DNA from 2 places in the Monoglobus pectinilyticus genome. Region 2 is predicted to be linked to the other one. Evidence: riboswitches for the same ligand, from Rfam matches in the RefSeq annotation. Region 2 holds a riboswitch; the other holds the start of a gene.

Region 1 (4,447 bases), 1.1 Mb from region 2:
CACCATCATTTTCAGTTCCAAATGTGTTGTTCTTTACTATAGTCTTTCCATAATTTTTAAGATTCAATGGTGTTTTTACTCCAGCGGCAGTTGCTTCAAATTTACAATCAGTAATTGTAAATGCTCCGTTTCCGCTCACTGTAAGCGCTCCACCGTCTCCGAAATTAAACCCTGATACTGTTATATCATTAGCAAGGACTGCGTTCTCTGCAGTTGTTATTACAACTGAGCCTGAAGCAGGAGTTATTGTCTCGTTTACCTTTGCATCTTCTATAGCTGCTTTAAGGGACTGATAATATACATCTTTTCCCTCTCTGTTTATCTTTGCTACAGGTTCTGCCGTTGGTTCAGGCGACTGTGTCGGAGTTGAATCATTAAACGTTACGTTAGGAACATTATTATCGTTCACAATTTTGCTTCCGTCCCAAACATAATATTGCTGCGGGTCATTTGAAGTAACAATTGTTTTATCTGCTCCATATTTTAGGTCTGTAAAGTTAATCACATAACCTGTCATATCCTGCTGAACTGTTCCGCCGTATGAGCGTTGGAATAATGCGTAGCCAGCATAATCTCCGGTACCAGTCGCTTTATACCATTCGTTCTCAATATTAAATACAGCGTTTACTTTATCAACTAATCCATTGCTTAGTCTCAATGCGTTAGCGGCTACTTTGTACTCATTATTTTTTATAGTAATAGTAGCTCCCTCATCAACATTATAAATACTGATTGAATTATTAGATATTTTACCAAAACTGTTTCCGGATATTTCAGTGCCGTCAGCCACTGTAATTCCGGTTTTAGCGGTTTCACTGCCTACATCAAATTCTACAGCATTGTAATATACTCCATCGTTTGCTGTTCCAAACGTATTATTTTTAACTGTTGTCTTACCATGGTTATTCAGCTTTACAGGTGTTCTGACTCCTGATGCTGCGCTATATGGTATAGTTGCTTCAAACTTACAGTTTTCAAGGTTAAACGCATGTTCTCCCTTAACTATAAGAGAACCGCCGTCTCCAAAATTAAATCCTGACAATGTGATATCAGCATTTAAATCTGCTATTACAGCAGTTGTTATTACAACATTCTCACTTGCCGGAACTATAGTTTCACCATTTTGAGCATTCTGCAGCGCTTCATTTAATGATGTGTAATATACATCTTTTCCATTTCTGTTTATCTTAGCAACATTGTCTACCGCAGTTTCTCCAACATGATAAGTTGTTCCGTTAACAACAATTTCCTTAGCTTCAGTTCCTAAAACTGCTGCCAAAGCCTTTGTTGTTCCCACAACCAAAGCGTCGTCATATTTTACGCCGCCGATAGTTTGTGCTAAAGGAAGATACTCAATTCCGTTGTAAGTAATATAATTGCCGTCTCCAAAATATTGAGCTTCATTATTCGGGTCAAACTTTTCAAAAGTATCATTAACCGAAGAAGTATTATCAAAAACAACAACTGTAGCAGTTGAAGAAATAGTAACACCAACTATAGCGTTATAATAATAAAGCGCTTTAAATGTATTATTATTTGACGCACAGTCTGTAAATGTAAGACCTCCATTAGAACCATTTTTTAGTCCTAAAAAGGCTGCGACCTTTGTGCATCCGGAAATAACAGAGTTCTGAACAATTACATTATTAAATTTGCTGTCTCCTCTGGCTTCGCCGATCACAACGGCAGCGCCGCTGCTGTAATCCTGAACAACAGTATTTCCTTTATCTTCTACATTACAATTATCAAACACTATATTGCTTATTTCAACATCACCATTCATGTGTCCAATAAACCCTGTGTAATAATTATAATTTGCCGCATTTGATGCCGGGGCAACTGTGTCAATAATATTAAGACCGGTTATTGTTGAAGATTCTGAACCCTTTATCACAAAAGTTCCGCTCCAAGCAGTACAATTTGAGCCGCCGGTATGAGGACCTGCTCCTGAACACGCGGAAATGGGAACCCAATAATGAGCTGACATATCATATGTAGAGCCTGTTAAGTTTATAGTTTTCCCGCCAAAGCTTACATTTTGATTATTTATCAAATAAGCAAGACCTGCAAGATCGGCAGAATCAGTTAAATCATATGATCCGCTATTTTCGTTTCCTGTATACCAGCTTATATCATAATTATCTACGTCAGTCCAATATCCATTTGATGTAACATTTGAAGACTGAACGTTGTTATAATCATATGACTTCTCCTCGTCTGCAAAAACAGGCAAAGATACAAACATAGAAGCCATCATAGCGACTGTTATAATCCAAGCCAAAGTAGAACGAACTGCTCTCTTTTTTACTTTCATTAATTTACACATCCCTCTAAAAAATTTATATTATTTTATTTTTTGCAATTATTATTTAAAACTATAGAATAAAAATATTTCTATAGTTTCCGCTTCTTTTTACGAAACGCTTTTCTTGTTCGCGCTGCGCAAAACTGTGTATTAATCCATATTTTGCACACTGAATTCGAATTATTCAAAACATTAGAATTTTTAAACCAAAAAGCGTGTATAATAGGGTAAGAAAAAAGCGGCCAAATACCGCCCAGGTACTCGCGTAGGAGGCAGCTGACTGACATATTGAAACTTCCATAAAAGCATATTGCTTATAATGGTCAACTTAGTCTCTAAAGCTTTGCGACCTATTTTTTCAAATAGTTTGCCAATATTTAATTCTTTTGTTAATATCCAAAGTAACAGTATCTCTTGGATTTGTGTATACATTATACAACGAAACGTCGAAAAAGTCAATATTCTATCTCTAGAATAATATATAAAAAAAATACTAGTGATTTAGTAAATTTACACAATACACCTGTTCATAAATTGGCACAAAGTTCCAATCGTTTTGTGGTTTTTTATGCAAATTTTATTCCATTAATTATTATTTGATTACATTTGTTACAAAACATTTAATGATATACGGCTAATACGCCCATGTCTTAAAAACTCAATAAAATAATCATCTTGATTATTAATATTAAATAATATATAATTAAAATATATTTACTTTGGCTTTCTGTGAGGTGTTAAGGATGATGAAAAAGAATAAAAACAGAATTTTAAGCGTAGTTTTCAGGAGCGCAGTAATTATCTTATGCGCTCTCTCCATAATGTATGCTTTTATTCTTACTTCGTGCACACAGCCAGCCCGCTCCTCAAACAGCGACAGTAAAGCTTTGACTGTTAAAGATAATTCTATAATAAGGATTGCTTTTACCGCCGGATATGAGCCATTTGAATATATAGACGATTCAGGGAATTATTTAGGATTTGATATGGCACTAGGATACAAACTTTCAGAATCAATGAACAGAATACCGGTTTTTCAAAATATGAAATCAAATTCTCTGCTTGATTCTCTTAACTGCGGAATATCTGATATGGTAATTTCAGCTGTTGAAGTAACTGATGAAAGACACCAAAAAGTCGATTTTTCTGATTCTTATATTACTCTCAGTTCATCAATTATAACATATAAAGACAATACTGATGTGACCAACATAAACAGTCTTAAAAATGCACAAAACGTTGCTGTTGTTTCCGGCAGCGATTCAGGTTATTATTTAACTAATAATCTTGGTCTGGCAAATATTAAAGAATATAGGAACGAGGCCGAGGCAGAACTGGCGGTTTTAAATGGCGGCGCCGATGTATTGTTTACTGACAGCAAAATTGCCGAAACTTTTGTAAATCAAAATAGAAAGTTTACTATAAAAGAGACAAATATTAATCAGCGTAAATTTTGTATAGCGGTTTCAAAAGGAAATTCTGATTTGCTGAGACTGATAAATGAGAAACTTAACGAATTTAAAAAAGACGGCACTCTATACAACCTGAGATCAGCCTATATTAGCGGAAACGCAGAACTTAGAACAACATTTGACGATGAACTTATAAATATTCAGCAAAACAGCACAGTTCCTAATACCAAAACTTCAACTGATTATGCAGAGTAAAATTCCAAAAATTTAAAATAAAACAAAGAGACAGGGGTAAAACAGAATTAATTAAAAATAGATGGAAAAAACCTTCTATAACAGAATGCAATGAAACTGTCATAGGAGGTTTTTGTATGCAGAAAATTACAAACATATTGAATATTGCCAAAATTTATTATTTTCTAATATCAAGTAAAAGTCGGGCGCAAGATAAATAACAACTTTTACTAAGTTAAATTTTATGATCTTTTATTTAAATGATATAAAATTACTTTTATTTCATAAAACCAACTAATTGCGTTTTATATCTTATTTATATCAGCTTATCTGCGCCGCCTAAATTATACACATTTTCAAATCCCATAGCTCTTGCCTTTTCTACAGCCAATTCTGCTTTAAACCCATTTAGGCAATAAAATATAATTATCGTATTTCTTCCATACGTCAACAAACTCTCTATACTGTCTAATGGAATATTAACCGCTCCTTGGAT
Region 2 (4,447 bases):
TTGCAAAGGTTTCAAAATATCTGTAACCAACATAAATATCCTCTCTATACAGATTTTCTTCCTTGCTGCCAAAATTCTCAGACGACGGATAATCGGTATAATTATTCGCTATTGTATCAGTCAGTCTGCCGCTGGGGCACTTATCACCGCAGAGTATATCAGCAACGGCTTCACCGCCCTCCTGTCCGCCCTGCCAGATATACAGAACGCTGTCGATATCATACTCGTCAACCCATTTCATATCGATTATATTTGACGTGTTAAGCAAAACAACTGTCTTATCAAAGACATCAGTGACGTTTTTCAGCATTAAATGCTCCTGCTGGGTAAGGCGGTAACTGCCTTCGCCGTTAAAATTGTCCTGCTCTTCTCCTGCTGTTCTGCCGATAATGATTAAAGCAGTCTCAGAATGCTCTGCTGCCTTAGCGGCAATTTCACTCGTCACTGTCATCTCTTTCTGAAAATGAGGTCTCGCGGCCCACACGCCCAGGCCTGTTGAAATAGGATTATTTTTTATCCATTCTTCATACACAGCCGCCAACTCTTCGTTTACCTTTATTTTCAGTTTTTTTCTCAGACTGTTTAATATGTCAGCCACATATAAAACATTAACGCTTCCGCCCGAGCCGGTTCCGCCGGTGTTATAATCCAGCTGGCTCCTGCCGAAAACCGATATTTTCGTTCCGGATTTTAAAGGCAGCACGCCATTTTCATTTTTAAGAAGAACAATTCCCTCCGCAGCTGCTTTTTGTGACGCATGCGACGTCTTTATAAGATTTATATTATTTAATCCTTGGTCAAAATCAATTTTTTTCAGCATATTTCTCACCCTTTGTTAACTTTTGCTATTTGGATAATTATATATTATTATATAAATTGTGTCAATTAATTTAAACCTCTAATTACAAACAAATTTTACTAAAAAAAGACTGCCCGTTTTAAAGAGCAGTCTCTGCAATAATTACTTAAATTAATAATTGTTCAATTGTCAGATATTCAATCATCAGCGCTTATTCTATTACCATCCAAACTGTTTGAACCTTGCCGTTTCTGTCGCCGAATGCGAGCCACATTGTATTAACCTCATCATCAATCTGCGGCACAACATAAGGAGCTATAGTTAAAGACGTGTCATAACCGTTTGAGTCTACCCTGCCGAAACGGCTGTAAACGATTTCATTTTCTCTCTGAACAAAAACATCGTCTGTGGTATTCAAGATACGCTGAACTTTATGTTTTATAACATCATAACCGTCAATATCCTGCGGACCTGTTATCACATAAGAAGATTCGTCCAAAACTTTATATTTCAGGTCTTCATGTCCGATAGGCGTATGATCCATTATTCTCATAGTACCGAGCGAATACTCACCCGATTCAACAATATATCTTACAACCCTGGCTGTATTCTTATCTATAGGGCTATCTGTCGGAATAGGATTTTCCGTTGCTGACGGCGGTTCAGTCGCCGGGGCTTCAGTAGGTTCGGGTTTTGTTTCTCCGCCGTTTATTATTGTATCTATTATTTCACTGTCTATAGTTTTAGCGTCGCCAACCGCAAATGTTCCGGTGCCGCTTGCTTCCGCTGTATCGCAGACTGTTAAGCCGTATATTATCGACTGAGCTGTAACCGTCACATTAGACTCAGGAGCGTAAATCATACCGTGAACAACAGACGTTCCTGAAAACTTCATATCACCGGTTGAATAAATGTTTCCGTTAAAGTCTATATTGCTGACGTTCACCTTTTTAGACAATGAAATAATATTACAGGATATCTTTGCAAAGTTAGAAAGATTTAAAACGTTTCCTGTATATACGAATGTCAAGCTGTCGGGATTTCCATAAACGCTGTTTGTTGCATTTATTAAAGAGTTAGAATTAGGATAACCTCCGCCGCCGAAAATGTCGTTTGTATAGATTATAACTCTGCCTCCGCCTTGAATTTTCAAAGCTCCTTTAAAGTTAACCTTTTCCGCTCTTATAATTCTTATCTCGCCTTCAGGAACATATATGTTCATATCAAGAGTATCACTTATTGTCAGTTCATTAAAATATGAATTTTCAGAAAGTGTATAATTAGACTGATAAGTATCGTTGTTTCCCCAAGAGCTTTGGCTCCACCCTATAGTTACATTGCGCGTTCCGTCATTATATTTACTGCCTTCAAAAAATTCGCTTCCCGGGATATTGTCCGTATCAAACCTAAAAGCTTCAAAGGAAGTATTATCAGGAACATAGCGTTCGATATTGGCCAATTCCTTAACATCATTATTTTTTAAATCAATTTCTGCGCCTTCGCCAATCATTAGTTTATCTGCTAAAGCTCTGCCGTCTATATACCAGTTATCCTTACCGCCGTTTGCATAAAACGGACCGTTTTTCACATATGCAGTACCGCCGTAGATTGAGCCGCTCGCAATAAACCGAGCCTCGTTTTCAACATAAAGCGGACATTTGCTGTCTGTCCCGGGAATATCATTTGTTACGCTTGCTGCAAAGACTGAGGTGACTGAAAACATAGAGATACCGAGAACAATTGTTAAAACAATACACAATAATTTCTTCATAATTTCCATCTCCTTATAAAACAATCATATTAATATTATTACCTGTAATAAAGCTGATAAACACTTTATTGTGGACATTTAAAAAGCTGCAATATTGTGAGCGTTTTTGCTCAAACATTGCAGCTAGACAATCATACTTCAAAAACAGAAGCTTAGACTCTTAACTTTGCGTCAGAAACTTTCATTTCCTTTGCCAAATATTAGATTAATTTAATAATTATAATGGGAAATAACCCATTCTTTATTACATTTTGATTTTATCACACATAAAAACCATTGTCAATACTTTTTTTACAACTTTTTTCCAGTTTTTTCTTATTTGTTAATTTATTATAACTGCGGCGGTTTCGCCGTCCCATTGAACATCGTTTCCAAAAGCTTCGGAAACTGCTCTGAGCGGAACATAGGTTTTGTCTGCTGTCAACCTCCCTGCTTCGCTCAGGGTAATGGCCTCACCATTTCTGTAAAGAATGCTGCTTCCAATCTGAATTGAAATAGTTATTCCATCTTTTGAAGCAATCGCAGTGCTGCTGGTTTCATCCCAGTCTACATCAGCGCCCAGCATTTCAAACACCGCTCTCATAGGAACCAAGGTGGTTGAATTATTCACAACAAAAGCCATAGGGTCAAAATTAACGTTATTTCCGCCGTATATTACATTAACAATTTGATAAAACGGGATTTCATTGTTATTAGCATATTTCATTACAGAAGAATGTTCATTCCCGGCTATCGCCGCCTGTGAAGCTCCTTCAAAAACGTCTTTATCAAACTTTGTATCATTGCCGTAAAATGCCGCAAGTTCTAGATTAGTGCAGTTTTTAAAAGCATTTTTACCTACTGCTCTTGTATTTTCGGGCAGAATTATTTTAACCATAGACGAACATCTATAAAAGGCGAGCTCTCCTACTTCTTCCACCCCTAAAATATTTATATCGTAGAGCTTCTCACAGCCAAAAAACGCTTTATCCCCTATTTCCTTTATATTTCCTATAGTTATTCCTGTCAAAATTTTATTATCCATAAAAGCGGATTCTTCAATTTCTGCAATATTTTCAGGAACAGTATATTCAGCGTTTCCCTTTCCGGGCGGATATGAAACCAAACTGTTTTCTTCTGTATCAAACAGCACGCCGTCAAACGACTTATATTTATTATTTGAAGAATTAACAGTTATAGATTCTAATGAATAGCACCAAAGAAAAGCTTTGCTGTCTATATCGTTAACATTTGCCGGAATCTCAATTGTTTCCAAAGATTTACACCAGGCAAAAGCCTCAGAATCAATTGTCTTAAGATTATCAGACAAGGTTATATTCTTTAGATTAGAGCACCAGCCGAATGCGTCAACACCTATTCTGGCAACCGTACTCGGAAGCACAATTGAAGTCACGTTTTCACACCAGCTTAAAGCATAATCGCCAATCCCGGTAACACCTTCTGATATATTGATATTCTTAATCTCTTTAGAATATGACTTCCATGGTATTGAAACTAAATCTTTAAAATCATCAATATCACCGTTTCCCGAAATTGACAAAGTCTGACTGCCGGAGTCATATTCCCAGCTAACGCCTGAGCTGAAAACCCCTGATGTTTCAGCCGCAAAAATTGAAACCGGAATCACAGAGAAACATAAAATTAAACTTAAGCATACTGCCATAATCTTTTTCATGTCATTCACTGCCCTTCTTTTGTAGTTTTAAATTTTTATTAAGTATTATTATTAATTTTATACCTGACGGCAGATGTTGTCAATATAACACAATATATTACAGACTATTTAACATCAAACCATACGGACAAATATTCATTTTCTTCTTCCGCTTCTGCTAAAACACGAATTAATTTTGCGCATAGTTTTTTATTATCATTTA

The links. A riboswitch is a leader RNA that binds a small molecule or an ion and turns the genes downstream of it on or off. The one in region 2 is predicted to bind cyclic di-GMP.
Region 1: linked by a shared signal. The riboswitch ahead of B9O19_RS07780 (S-layer homology domain-containing protein) and the one ahead of B9O19_RS03475 (hypothetical protein) in region 2 are both predicted to bind cyclic di-GMP.

What each region holds. Positions count from the first base shown of each region.
Region 1 covers NZ_CP020991.1:1,809,175-1,813,621, reverse strand. The annotation lists gene B9O19_RS07780 (S-layer homology domain-containing protein) at 1-2,314, opposite strand, end outside; cyclic di-GMP riboswitch class I at 2,574-2,687, opposite strand; gene B9O19_RS07775 (substrate-binding periplasmic protein) at 3,052-3,972, shown strand; gene B9O19_RS07770 (glycoside hydrolase family 3 C-terminal domain-containing protein) at 4,268-4,447, opposite strand, start outside.
Region 2 covers NZ_CP020991.1:758,539-762,985, forward strand. The annotation lists gene B9O19_RS03470 (glycoside hydrolase family 3 protein) at 1-820, opposite strand, end outside; gene B9O19_RS03475 (hypothetical protein) at 1,011-2,570, opposite strand; cyclic di-GMP riboswitch class I at 2,686-2,775, opposite strand; gene B9O19_RS03480 (leucine-rich repeat protein) at 2,893-4,245, opposite strand; gene B9O19_RS03485 (barstar family protein) at 4,350-4,447, opposite strand, start outside.